Regions from separate parts of the Sodalis sp. RH24 genome, predicted to be linked through region 1. Evidence: predicted binding sites of a transcription regulator. Region 1 holds the regulator's gene; each other region holds the start of a gene.
What was found. Region 1 encodes PurR, which represses purine synthesis genes. Its sites were predicted from a motif close to CANGCAAACGTTTGCNTG; they were not measured.

Region 2: purM (phosphoribosylformylglycinamidine cyclo-ligase) is a predicted target of PurR. The motif match lies at 1,559-1,576, and genes of this name have one in related genera.
Region 3: cvpA (colicin V production protein) is a predicted target of PurR. The motif match lies at 1,788-1,805, and genes of this name have one in related genera.
Region 4: purE (5-(carboxyamino)imidazole ribonucleotide mutase) is a predicted target of PurR. The motif match lies at 1,336-1,353, and genes of this name have one in related genera.

What each region holds. Positions count from the first base shown of each region.
Region 1 covers NZ_CP178729.1:742,721-746,206, reverse strand. Annotated here, with positions in the region: gene ACL2XG_RS03345 (NlpC/P60 family protein) at 1-791, shown strand, start outside; gene ACL2XG_RS03340 (YnhF family membrane protein) at 855-944, opposite strand; gene purR (HTH-type transcriptional repressor PurR) at 1,182-2,198, shown strand; gene cfa (cyclopropane fatty acyl phospholipid synthase) at 2,644-3,486, shown strand, end outside.
Region 2 covers NZ_CP178729.1:5,104,098-5,107,583, forward strand. Annotated here, with positions in the region: gene purN (phosphoribosylglycinamide formyltransferase) at 1-459, opposite strand, end outside; gene purM (phosphoribosylformylglycinamidine cyclo-ligase) at 459-1,496, opposite strand; gene upp (uracil phosphoribosyltransferase) at 1,732-2,358, shown strand; gene uraA (uracil permease) at 2,416-3,486, shown strand, end outside.
Region 3 covers NZ_CP178729.1:5,244,555-5,248,040, reverse strand. Annotated here, with positions in the region: gene purF (amidophosphoribosyltransferase) at 1-1,209, opposite strand, end outside; gene cvpA (colicin V production protein) at 1,231-1,731, opposite strand; gene dedD (cell division protein DedD) at 2,374-3,207, opposite strand; gene folC (bifunctional tetrahydrofolate synthase/dihydrofolate synthase) at 3,197-3,486, opposite strand, start outside.
Region 4 covers NZ_CP178729.1:2,109,295-2,112,780, forward strand. Annotated here, with positions in the region: gene ppiB (peptidylprolyl isomerase B) at 80-574, shown strand; gene ACL2XG_RS09750 (UDP-2,3-diacylglucosamine diphosphatase) at 584-1,309, shown strand; gene purE (5-(carboxyamino)imidazole ribonucleotide mutase) at 1,468-1,977, shown strand; gene purK (5-(carboxyamino)imidazole ribonucleotide synthase) at 1,974-3,050, shown strand; gene ACL2XG_RS09765 (NADP-dependent isocitrate dehydrogenase) at 3,271-3,486, opposite strand, start outside.

The DNA.
Region 1 (3,486 bases):
TCCAGGCAGCGGCGGCAAAAACCGGTGACCGGCGCAAACGCAAACCGGTAAAAATAGCCAAGAAAAGCAAACCTGTCGCCAGCGCGCCCGCCGTCAGTGAAAAAGCCAGCATTAAAAAATCGCCGGAACCGGCGCATGAAAAAGCCGGCGTGAAACGGCCTTTGGAACCCGCGGTGGTGAAAACCGGCGCGAAGAAAAGCAAAACCTCCCCTCTTGCCAAGGCATCAAAAACCACGGCGACGAAAAAAATAGCCTCCTTCACTCCGCCGAAAAAAGGCTATAAAAAAGGTTACGGCCGGCACCGGATGATAAAAGATCAGGCGGCGGTAGAACTGGTGGCCAACGATCAGCCGATAAAGATGAGCGAGAGCCATAAGAAACGCTACCAGACCGCCAAGCTTACCGCCATGAATAAACTCCTCTCCCAAATGGGCAAGCCTTACCGTTGGGGCGGCATGTCGCCTAATACCGGCTTTGACTGCAGCGGCCTGATTTATTATGCCTACAAGGATGTGGTACGCATCCATATGCCGCGCACCGCCAACGAAATGTACCACCTGCGCGACGCAGCGCCGGTTAAGAAAGACGAGTTGGAAAGCGGCGACCTGGTCTTTTTCCATATTTCCAATCGCGGCGCGGCGGATCACGTCGGCGTCTATCTTGGCAATGGTCGCTTTATCCAGTCGCCCCGCACCGGCAGCGATATCCGTATCAGCTATCTGAGTGAGGATTATTGGCAGGATCATTACGTGGGCGCCCGCCGGGTGGTCACGCCGAAAAATATCCGCTGAAGGCGCGCCGGAAAAAAAAGAGGAGCCAAGGCTCCTCTTTTTTATATCTGAACCGAGAGGGTGTCAGTTCATGACGGCGGTAAAGCTGAAGACAATAATCACCAGCAGCGAGAACACCGTGGTCAGTAACGACATTTTTAAATCGCTGTCCATTCTATCTCCTTAACGTAAACCAGGGCGCCGGCCTTATCCACCGGCCCGCAGAGCAGTTATCGTCAGTTTGCCATAACAGCGATGAAAAAGCTTGCTCCCAACCTGTAGCCGCCACATTTAACACTTTCACTTTGGCGCGGGATGAACGAAAATTAACGGTTAATTCCACAGCGTCGGAAAGTGCTTGCGCCTTCGACAGACATTATTCCAGCCAGGGCGTACGGGAGTATCAAAGGCATGGCAACCATTAAAGATGTGGCAAAACGCGCTAATGTATCGACAACCACCGTTTCGCATGTGATCAATAAAACCCGTTTTGTTGCGCAAGACACTCAAATTGCCGTGCTGGACGCCATTAAACAACTGCATTATTCACCCAGCGCCGTGGCGCGCAGCCTGAAGGTCAATCGCACCAAGTCCATCGGCCTGCTCGCCAGCACCAGCGAGGCGCCCTATTTCGCCGAAATTATCGAGGCGATTGAGCACCATTGCTTTGCTCGCGGTTATACCCTGATATTGTGCAATTCGCACAATGATCTCGAAAAACAGCGCGCCTATCTGGCGATGCTGGCGCAAAAGCGCGTCGACGGCCTGCTGGTGATGTGCGCCGAGTATCCCGAAACGCTGCTGGATATGCTTGAGGAATATCAGCATATCCCCATGGTGGTCATGGATTGGGGTGAGGCCCGCCGTGATTTTACCGACACCATTATCGATAACGCCTTTGCCGGCGGTTATATGGCGACGCAATATTTGCTTAAACGCGGCCATCGCGCCATCGGCGCCATTCCCGGACAGCTGGCGCGCAACACCGGCGGCGGCCGCCACCGCGGCTATCTGCATGCCATGGCGGAGGCCGGCATCCCGTTAAACGACCGCTGGATTGTGCAAGGCAATTTCGAGCCTGAATCCGGCTACCTGGCGATGAAACAAATCCTGGCGCAAACGCCGCGTCCCACCGCGGTCTTCTGCGGCGGCGACATTATGGCCATGGGCGCACTGTGCGCCATTAATGAAATGGGCCTGAGCGTACCCGAGGATATTTCTATCATCGGCTACGACAACGTGCGCAATTCGTGCTTTTTCAGCCCGGCGCTGACCACCATCCATCAGCCTAAAGAGGATTTGGGCGAGGCGGCGCTTACCATGCTGCTCGATAGGATTACCAGCAAACGCGAGAACGCCAAAACCATCGAAGTCCATCCGTCGCTGATTGAACGCCGTTCGGTCGCAGACGGTCCCTTCCCCGCTTAAGGCCACGCGCCAGGCCCGGGCAACGGGCTGGCGCCTCCAGGGTCTGTTGCTATGTAAAGCGCCGTCCGCCTCGGACACAAGATTTTTCATATAATGATCTCTGTGCAAAGAGTTATTGTTTCAGCGAGAAATCATTAAGTTATAATGGGAAATACATTAGCGCGTTAGCTATTGTCTAAATTAAAATGCAGGCTTATACTCAATATCGTTAACAATTATAACGAGTTGTCTAATAAATTTGTATAAAAGTATGTCGTGTTTTCCAACATGACATCACCCTTTTATAAAGCGCCCGGCTAAGTCGCAGTCTAAGGTTTACTTTATATTCCTCTGTTGATGGTGATACTTCAGACACCACGGATAACCGTGGATTCTTATAAAGCCCGCAGGCATGGTGAGTGCTTTTCCTGACGGGGCACTGCAGAAGAAAGGTGATGGAGAAGCTATGAGTTCCTCGTGCGTTGAAGACCTGAGCTTTCATGATAATGATTGGTACCGTATCGTCCATGAATTGCTCTCTGAAGCCGGTATTGAACTCAATGGTTCAAGACCATTTGATATCCGAATCAAGAATCCGGGATTTTTTAAGCGCGTATTGCAGGATGGATCTTTGGGATTGGGCGAGAGTTACATGGATGGCTGGTGGGAGTGTGAGCGGCTGGACATTTTTTTCCAGCGTGTTCTCAGGGCGGGTCTGGAGAATAAACTTCCGCATCATTTAAAAGATACCTTACGCATTGCCGCCGCCCGGCTGATGAACCTCCAGTCGCGAAAGCGGGCCTGGATCGTGGGCAAAGAACATTACGATTTGGGTAACGATCTGTTTGAAAAGATGCTCGATCCCTATATGCAATATTCCTGCGGCTACTGGAAACAGGCGACCACCCTCGAGGAAGCCCAGCAGGATAAGCTGAAGATGATTTGCGAAAAACTGCAGCTGCGACCCGGCCTGACGCTGCTGGACGTGGGCTGCGGCTGGGGCGGGCTTGCCGCCTACGCGGCCAGGAATTATGGCGTATCGGTACAGGGCGTCACTATCTCTGCCGAGCAGCAAAAGCTGGCGCAAACGCGCTGCGAGGGACTGGATGTCACCATTTTGCTGCAGGACTATCGCGATCTGGATATGCAATTTGACCGTATTGTTTCAGTCGGCATGTTCGAACACGTAGGCCCCAAGAATTACGCCACCTATTTCGACGTTATCGATCGCAACCTGAAACGCGACGGTCTGTTCCTGCTGCACACCATCGGCTCGAATATCACCGATATGAATGTCGACCCGTGGATA
Region 2 (3,486 bases), 1.1 Mb from region 1:
CGCCTGCAGGATGACCGGGCCGCCGTCCAGCTGTTCCGTCACGAAATGCACCGAGGTGCCGTGTTCGCGATCGCCGTTGGCCAACGCCTGGCGATGGGTATGCAGGCCCGGATACAAGGGAAGCAGGGAAGGGTGGATATTCAGCATCCGTCCCGCGTAATGGCTGACAAAGTCCGGCGACAGGATGCGCATATAACCGGCCAGGATCACCGCGTCCGGCTGATAGCGGTCGATGGCCTCGCATAGGGCGCGGTCGAAGGACGCACGGTCGGGATAGTCGCCGGGCAGCAGCGCGCGGGCGGGCACATCGGCGCGGGCGGCGCGCCTGAGTCCTAACGCGTCGGCCCGGTTGCTGAAGACCGCCGCGACCCGCGCCGGCATTCTTTCCTGCCGGCAGGCATCGATCACCGCCTGCAGATTGCTGCCCTCGCCCGAGATCAGCACCACCAGCTTTTTCATTAACGGATAATAACCCGTTCGCCGCCGGCCAGCGTCTGGATCTCGCCCAGCTTCCAGGCGGTCTCGCCCAGGCCGGTCAGCAACGACAGCGCCCGATCGGCGCTGTGCGCAGGCACCACGACAATCATGCCGACGCCGCAGTTAAAGGTGCGGTACATTTCATGGCGGCTGACGTTGCCGGCCTGCTGCAGCCAGCCGAATACCGCCGGCCATTGCCAACTGCCCTCGTCGATGACCGCCTGCGTGTCCGCCGGCAATACCCGGGGGATGTTTTCCCAAAAACCGCCGCCGGTGAGGTGGGCGATGGCGTGGATCTCGGTTTGCGCGATAAGCTCCAGCAGCGCCTTAACATAAATGCGCGTCGGCTCAAGCAGGTGATCGGCCAGGGGCTTGCCGTCCAGTTGGGTGGTGAGCGGGTCGGTCTGGCTGAACTCAAGGATCTTACGCACCAGGGAATACCCGTTGGAGTGCGGGCCGCTTGAGGCCAGGGCCAGCAGAGTATCACCGGCCTGTACCTTGCTGCCGTCGATGATTTCCGATTTTTCCACCACGCCGACGCAAAAACCCGCCACGTCATAATCCTCGCCATGATACATGCCGGGCATTTCCGCCGTTTCGCCGCCGACCAGGGCGCAGCCGGACTGTTTACAGCCTTCGGCAATGCCGGTAATCACCGCCGCCGCGGTATCCACATCCAGTTTGCCGGTGGCGAAATAGTCCAGGAAGAACAGCGGCTCGGCGCCCTGCACCACCAGATCGTTGACACACATCGCCACCAGATCGATGCCGATGGTATCGTGACGTTTTAAATCCATCGCCAGACGCAGCTTGGTGCCGACGCCGTCGGTGCCGGATACCAGGATGGGTTCGCGGTATTTCTGCGGCAGGGCGCATAGCGCGCCGAACCCACCCAGCCCGCCCATGACTTCCGGACGTTTTGTCTGTTTCACCACACCTTTGATGCGGTCTACTAAGGCGTTGCCGGCATCAATATCCACGCCTGCGTCTTTATAGCTGAGAGAGGTTTTATCGGTCACTGCAAGATCCCCACGGAGATGGTATGTTGGCTTGTATTCTGGCGCAGGCAATTCTAACAGCGTGGGCAATCGTTTGCGAGTGGTGATGTCAAACGCCCTCCCGGCTTTTGTTGTCCAGCCTTTATTTCGCTTAACGGTTGATCAGGATCAGCTATTTTCGTATGGCGCAGTAAATAAAAGGGGTTATAATCTCGCGATTTTTTTGCGCAATTAATGCTACTTGGGGAGAATAATGATGAAGATCGTTGAGGTAAAGCACCCGCTTGTGAAACATAAATTAGGTTTGATGCGTGAAAATGATATCAGCACCAAGCGTTTTCGTGAATTGGCCTCTGAAGTGGGAAGTTTACTGACCTACGTAGCAACCGCCGATCTGGAAACTGAAAAGGTCACCATCGAGGGATGGTGCGGTCCGGTGGAAATTGAACAAATCAAGGGCAAGAAGATCACCGTGGTGCCTATCCTGCGCGCGGGCCTGGGCATGATGGACGGCGTGCTGGAGAACGTGCCCAGCGCGCGTATCAGCGTGGTCGGCATGTATCGTGATGAAACCACCCTGGAGCCGGTGCCTTATTTCCAGAAGCTGGCCTCGAGCATCGACGAGCGCATGGCGCTGGTGGTCGACCCGATGCTGGCCACCGGCGGCTCGATGATCGCCACCATCGACCTACTGAAGAAGGCCGGCTGCAAGAGTATCAAGATATTGGTCCTGGTGGCGGCGCCCGAAGGTATCGCGGCGCTGGAAAAAGCCCATCCCGATGTCGAGCTGTATACCGCGGCCATCGACAAGGGGCTTAACGAGCACGGCTACATTATGCCGGGCCTCGGCGATGCGGGCGATAAACTCTTTGGCACCAAATAAAATCAAGCCGGCCGGCAGGCCGGCTTTTTTTTGCTTCTCACTTTAAGGAAACTCAACATGACCCGTCGCGCCATCGGTGTTGATGAACGCCCGCCGCTACTGCAAACCATCCCGCTCAGCTTTCAGCATCTGTTCGCCATGTTCGGCGCCACGGTGCTGGTGCCGATTTTATTTAAAATCAATCCGGCCACCGTCCTGCTGTTTAACGGTATCGGCACCTTGCTGTACCTGTTTATCTGCAAAGGCAAGATCCCGGCGTACCTGGGTTCCAGTTTTGCCTTTATATCGCCGGTGCTGTTGTTGCTGCCGCTGGGCTATGAAGCGGCGCTGGGCGGTTTTATCGCCTGCGGCGCGCTGTTTTGCGTGGTGGCGCTGATCGTCAAGGTCGCCGGTATCGGCTGGATTGACGTGGTGTTTCCGCCGGCCGCCATGGGCGCCATCGTCTCGGTAATCGGCCTGGAACTGGCCGGCGTCGCGGCCAATATGGCGGGGCTGCTGCCGACGGAAGGCGCGCCGGTGGCGAGTTCCACCATTATTATTTCCCTGGTGACCCTGGGTGTTACCGTGCTGGGATCGGTGCTGTTTCGCGGCTTCCTGGCCATTATCCCGATCCTGATCGGGGTGCTGGTGGGCTACGCGCTGGCCTGGGCGATGGGCGTGGTGGATTTATCCCCGGTCGCCGCCGCCCATTGGTTCGCGCTGCCGACCTTTTATACGCCGCGCTTTGAGTGGATCGGCATCCTGACCATCCTGCCGGCGGCGCTGGTGGTGATAGCCGAACACGTCGGCCACCTGGTGGTGACGGCCAATATCGTCAAAAAAGATCTGTTGCGCGATCCCGGCCTGCATCGCTCGCTGTTCGCCAACGGTTTTTCCACCATGCTGTCCGGATTTTTTGGATCGACGCCCAATACCACCTACGGCGAGAATATCGGCGTGATGGCCATTACCAAGGTCTACAGTACCTGGGTTATCGGCGGCGCGGCTATCCTCGCCATCCTGCTTTCCTGCGTCGGCAAGCTGGCGGCGGCCATCCAGGCGGTGCCGGTGCCGGTAATGGGCGGCGTTTCCCTGCTGCTGTACGGGGTGATTGCCGCCTCGGGCATCCGGGTGCTGATCGAATCGAAG
Region 3 (3,486 bases), 980 kb from region 1:
GGGGAAACGGATTTCCGGCGCCGCGGAGGCCAGGTAGACATTACGCGCCCCGGCTTCGCGCGCCATTTCCACGATCTGTTCGGACGTGGTGCCGCGCACGATGGAGTCGTCCACCAGCAGTACGTTTTTATCGCGGAACTCGGCGCGGTTGGCGTTGAGTTTGCGGCGTACCGATTGGCGGCGCACCTGCTGGCCGGGCATGATAAAGGTACGGCCCACGTAGCGGTTTTTTACAAAACCCTGGCGGTAAGGCAGGTTGAGGATGCGGGCGATTTCGAGCGCGATATCGCAGGATGTTTCCGGGATGGGGATCACCACGTCGATATCCAGGTCTTCCCATTCACGGGCGATTTTTTCGCCCAGTTTTTGCCCCATGCGCACGCGGGCGCTGTAGACCGAAATTTTATCGATAAAGGAATCCGGGCGGGCAAAATAGACATATTCGAACAGGCACGGATGGCTTTGGGGGTTTTCGGCGCACTGGCGGGTGAACAGTTGGCCCGCTTCAGTGATATACACCGCCTCGCCCGGCGCCACGTCGCGCAGGAACTCAAAGTCCAGCGTATCAAGCGCCACGCTTTCGGAAGCCACCATGTATTCGTTGCGTCCGTCGGCGAGGGTGCGCTTGCCGATAACCAGGGGGCGGATGCCGTTCGGATCGCGAAACGCAATCAGGCCATGGCCGATAATCATGCCGACCACGGCATAGGCGCCGCGGATCTGCTGGTGGGTGGCCGCAACCGCCGCGAAGATATCATCGGCTTCCAGCGGGTAGTCCGGAAAGCGGTCCAGTTCGCTGGCCAGGATATTCAGCAGGATTTCCGAATCGGACGTGGTATTGATATGCCGGCGTCCTTTTTCGAATAATTTTTTGCGTAATTCGTGGGCGTTGGTCAGGTTGCCGTTATGCGCCAGGGTGATGCCGAACGGGGAATTGACATAGAAGGGTTGCGCCTCGGAGGCGCTGGAACTGCCGGCGGTGGGGTAACGTACATGGCCGATGCCCATGTTCCCCTGCAAACGCTGCATGTGGCGTGCTTCAAATACATCCTTCACCAGGCCATTGGCTTTGCGCAGGCGAAAGCAATCCAATGCATCAATGGTGACGATGCCTGCGGCATCCTGCCCACGGTGCTGGAGCACCGTTAACGCGTCATAAATCGACTGGTTGACCGGCATAAATCCGGCGATACCGACAATACCGCACATAATGTCATTTCCTCATCAGCGTTACCGAAGCGTGAGATGCTTGGGTAAGAAACTCGACGTGCTTTGCAGATAGTCGAAGAACCATCTGATAATACCGCTGAATTGCGGTATAAGCTGGGACTGCTGCCAGTCCGCGCTCTGGGAGAAGCCGGTGAAGGTATCCAGGAAGAATAGCATGGCCGATACGACCAGTATGCCCCTGAGTGCGCCGAAACAGACGCCCAACACGCGGTCGGTGCCGGATAAACCGGTCCGCTCCACCAGAGAGCCAATCACGTAGTTGACGATTGCCCCGACGATCAGGGTAGCCACGAACAGCAAGGCAATCGCGATACCGTTACGAACCAGCTGATCTTCAAAGCGGGTAAAATAGATAGCAAGATAAACATAATAGTGGCTGGCCACAAAAAACGCACATGCCCATGTCACTAATGATAATGCTTCACGTATAAACCCGCGAATCAGACTTATCAGAGCAGAAAATACGATGATGCCAATAATGACGTAATCAACCCAGATCATGCATGCATCCCTTGGTCATCCGCCCCGAAGCTGGTTCGCGGCGAATTCTATCAGAAAACGAAAACGTTTGCGCAGCGGAATTCCTGCCCAAAGTTAAATAAATAACGGCGATTAAAAAAAGCCAATCGCCGCAGGAAGATAGGCCGGCGACGGCACGCTCTCCCTTTAACACGCCTTGTGCAAGGACGGTGCTAGCGGGCCTACCGCGCCATGGGGCGCTCGGTCGGGCGGGAACACCACGCCCGATTCGACCCCATTGGCACGCTCTCCCTTTAACACGCCCTGTGCAAGGACGGTGCTAGCGGGCCTGCCGCGCCATGGGGCGCTCGGTCGGGCGGGAACACCACGCCCGATTCGACCCCATTGGCACGCTCTTCCTTTAACACGCCTTGTGCAAGGACGGTGCTAGCGGGCCTACCGCGCCATGGGGCGCTCGGTCGGGCGGGAACACCACGCCCGATTCGACCCCATTGGCACGCTCTTCCTTTAACACGCCTTGTGCAAGGACGGTGCTAGCGGGCCTGCCGCGCCATGGGGCGCTCGGTCGGGCGGGAACACCACGCCCGATTCGACCCCATTGGCACGCTCTCCCTTTAACGCGCCCTGTGCAAGGACGGTGCGAGCGGGCCTGCCGCATATCTATTACCGGGGCTGGTAAGCCCGCAGCTGGCCGCTCAGGCCGCTGAGCTGGTTCATTTCAGGCAGCGAGCTTTGCAGCTTTTGCTTCGATGCGTCCGGCCCGACGAAAATGCGTGTAATCTGCCCCGCCACCGGCGTCGACGGCACGGTATAGACCCGGTAACCGGACAAGCGCAGCTTGCCGACAATTTCCGTTACCTTGGTCGCGTTTTTCAGCGCCCCGAGCTGCACTACCCAGGCTTGTCCCTGTGGCGCCTGTTCCGGGGTTTCCTTTTCCACCGGCTTAGGCGCGGCGACCGGTTTGGCTTCAGGGGCCGCGTCCGTGCGCGGCGCAACGGGTTTGGCCTCGGCGATTTCCGTGCGGGCCTCGGGTTTCGCGGCCGGCTTGGCCGGTTCCATGCGCGGCGCGGGCGCGGCGACGGGTTTGGCTTGCTCAGGTCGCGCGGTGGGTTTGACCGGCTCCTGGCGGGCGGCGGCGGTGGGTTTGGCCGGTGCGGCCTTTACCGTCTCGCGCGGCGGGGCCTTGGGCGCTGCCTTCACCGGCGGCGACGCTGGCTGCGGGGCGTCCGGCGTGTCGGAGTCGTCCGCATCCGGCGCCTGGCTGGCCTGCTCTACCGCCGCCCCCGCGCCTTCCGGCGGCTGGCTGGGCAGGGCCTGGTTGGCCTGCGGCGAGGCATCCGCCTCGTCGCTGTCGCCGGGTTTAGGCACCAGGGGAATAGCGGCAAACTCGTCCTGGTAGTGCTTTTTTTTGCCATCCAGCAGCCCGGGCAGGACAATAACCCCCAAGGCGACGATGATGATGGTTCCCACCAAGCGGTTTTGAAACTTACTCGCCACGTTCTTTCTCCGGGTCTGTTATCGCAACGATCGGCGCCACGGTATGAAATGAACCAAACACCAGCACGCAGTCATCGGCGTCGGCATCCTGCAACGCCTGTCGCCAGGCCGAGGCCACATCGTCAAATTGCCGGGCATGATCGAGATGGGCCGCCAGCTGCGCCGCGGTGGCGCCGCGCGCATCAATCAGGGTGGCGCAATACCATTCAGCCACCTGCCCGCGCAGGCAGCCCAGGGTGCCGGCAATATCCTTGTCGGCCAGCATGCCCACCACGGCGC
Region 4 (3,486 bases), 1.4 Mb from region 1:
GCAGACTTATGTTATAAATCCAGTCTGCTTGATCACTTCGTGTGAGCAACTCTTTTACCGACTCGTAGGACAACTATTTATGGTCACTCTTCATACCAATCACGGCGATATCGTTATTAAGACCTTCGCCGACAAAGCGCCGTTAACCGTTGAGAACTTCCTGACCTATTGCCGTGACGGCTTTTATGATAATACCATTTTCCATCGCGTTATTAATGGTTTCATGATCCAGGGCGGCGGTTTTGAACCCGGCATGACGCAGAAAAAAACCCGCGCCACCGTGAAAAACGAAGCCAACAATGGCCTGAAGAACAATCGCGGCACCCTGGCCATGGCCCGCACCAACGATCCGCATTCCGCCACCGCGCAATTCTTTATTAACCTGGTGGATAACGACTTCCTGAACTTCCGTTCCGAACGCCCGGACGGTTGGGGATATTGCGTTTTCGCCGAAGTAACCGACGGTATGGATGTTGTCGATAAGATTAAAAACGTGGCGACCGGCAACAGCGGCCCGCATCAGGATGTACCGAAAGAAGATGTGATCATAACCGGCGTGACCGTAGACGAATAAATCGTTGCCATGGCAACCCTGTTTGTTGCGGATATTCATCTTAGCGTCCAGGAACCGGCGATTACCGCCGGTTTTCTGCATTTTTTGCAACGGCAGGCCGTCCACGCCGACGCGCTCTATATCCTGGGCGATTTGTTCGAAGCCTGGATTGGCGATGACGACCCTTCCCCGCTGCACGGCGAGATAGCCGCGGCGCTGAATGCGCTGGCGCGCCGGGGAATACCCTGTTTTTTTATCCACGGCAACCGGGATTTCCTGCTGGGCCGGGATTTTGCCGCCGCCAGCGGCATGACGCTGCTGCCGGAAGAACAACTGCTTACCCTGTACGGCCGGTCGGTGCTGGTTCTGCACGGCGATACGCTGTGTACCGATGATCAGGCTTATCAACGCTACCGCCGGCGAATCAATCAACGTTGGCTGCAGCGCCTGTTCCTGGCGCTGCCGCTGAGATGGCGCCTGCGCATTGCCGGACGGATGCGGGCCAGCAGCCAGCGCGCCAATATGACGAAATCCCAGACGATTATGGACGTCAGCCAAGAGGCGGTTACCGCCGCGCTTGTGCGTCATGGGACCGATTGGATGATCCATGGCCATACCCACCGGCCGGCGATCCATGCCGTGCAGACCGCGGCGGGCATCGCCCATCGCGCGGTACTGGGCGCCTGGCACCTTCAGGGATCGATGATCCGGGTTACCGGGGCTAGCGTCGAGCTGATTGAGTTCCCCTTCGATTAAGCGGCGCAATTTATAGCGCCGGCGGCTACGCAACCGTTTTCCTCTCCAGGCGCACATGATATGCTCTACGCCCTCTTCTTTCTGATAGCCTGCGCCGGGCGCATTGCGGCGCAGGCTGTGGGAGAGCGGTCGGCAACATTTACAGGAGCACCACGCGCATGCAATCCAATCTTGCCCCGGCAAAAATCGCCATCGTCATGGGGTCCAAAAGCGACTGGGCCACGATGCAATTCGCCGCCGACATTCTCGCCACGCTGCAGCTTGCCTGTCATGTGGAGATCGTCTCGGCGCATCGCACCCCCGACAAGCTCTTCCGCTTTGCTGAACAGGCATCCGCCGCCGGGTTTGAAGTGATTATCGCCGGCGCAGGCGGTGCCGCCCATCTGCCCGGCATGCTGGCGGCAAAAACGCTGGTGCCGGTACTTGGCGTGCCAGTGCAGAGCGCGGCATTAAGCGGCGTCGACAGCCTCTATTCCATTGTCCAGATGCCGCGCGGCGTGCCGGTGGGTACCCTGGCGATCGGCAAGGCCGGCGCGGCCAACGCCGCACTGCTGGCGGCGCAGATCCTGGCGTTGCACGATCGGGAATTATCCGCCCGGCTGGCGGCCTGGCGTGTGGCGCAGACTGACGAGGTGCTGGCGCATCCCGATCCGCGGGAGGAAGCATGAAACCGGTTTGTATCCTGGGCAACGGCCAGCTTGGGCGCATGCTGCGCCAGGCCGGCGAGCCGCTGGGCATTGCGGTCTTCCCGGTGGGGCTTGACGCCGATCCCGGCTCGGTGCCGGTGGCGCAAAGCGTGATTACCGCCGAGATCGAGCGCTGGCCGCAGACCCCCCTTACCCGCGAGCTGGCCCAGCATAATGCCTTTGTTAACCGCGATATTTTCCCGCGGCTTGCCGACCGGCTGACGCAAAAACAGCTGCTGGACAGCCTGAGGCTTGCCACCGCGCCCTGGGAAGAACTGACCGCGGCGGCGCAATGGCCGCAGGTGTTTGCCTCCTTTGGCGACCTGGCCATCGTCAAGCGGCGCGTGGGTGGCTATGACGGGCGCGGCCAATGGCGTCTCGTACCCGGCGAAGAGGCGGCGCTGCCCCAGGAGTGCTACGGCAGTTGTATCGTTGAGCGCGGTATCGCCTTTTCCGGCGAAGTTTCGCTGATCGGCGCCCGCGGGCATAACGGCGATAGGGTGTTTTATCCGCTGACGCATAACCTGCATCAGGACGGCATCCTGCGCACCAGCGTGGTTTTTGCCCGGCCGGACGACAGATTGCAGCGCCGGGCCGAGAGCATGCTCTCGGCAATAATGCATGAACTAAAATATGTCGGCGTGATGGCGATGGAATGTTTTATCGACGGCGATGATCTGTTGATTAACGAGCTGGCGCCACGGGTGCACAACAGTGGGCACTGGACGCAAAACGGCGCGTCCATCAGCCAGTTCGAGCTGCACCTGCGCGCCATCCTCGGCCTGCCGATGCCTAAACCCACCGTCACGGCACCGTCGGTGATGGTTAATCTTATCGGCACCGACTGCAACACCGAATGGCTGGCCGAACCGCTGGTCCATCTGCATTGGTATGAAAAAGAGGTGAGGCCGGGACGTAAGGTCGGCCACCTGAATCTTAACCATAGCGATCCCGCCGCGCTGAGCCTGGCGTTGGAACATCTCGCTCCAATGCTACCAGTGGAGTATTACAGCGGGCTGGAATGGGCGCGGCAAAAACTGGCCGAATTGGGCTGAAAGATCGCGGAGAGACTCACTTAAAAAGGCCCCGGCGGGGGCGGTGAAGTTCATGCCAGGCCGGTGGGGTTTCCGCCGGCCATGCATCGAGCGCCCCCTGTATTGCCCGGCGCAGGCAATACAGGGAGACACCTAAGCCTTGCACATGAAATAGTTGCCCAGGCGGCATGCGTCACACCGCCGGCAAAATTGTCCCCCAAATAACATCACGCTTTGCGCATCAGACCATAAAATCTTTCAGCGCGCCATTAAGCGTGGCGCTTGGGCACATGGCCCGGCTGGCCAATTCCGGCGACGGATGATAATACCCGCCGATATCAACCGCCTTGCCCTGTACCTGGTTTAACTCGGCGACAATCTGGCCTTCGTGTTCGGCAAGGGTTTTCGCCAAGGGGGCAAACTGATCGCGCAGCTCGGCATCCTCATCCTGCCCCGC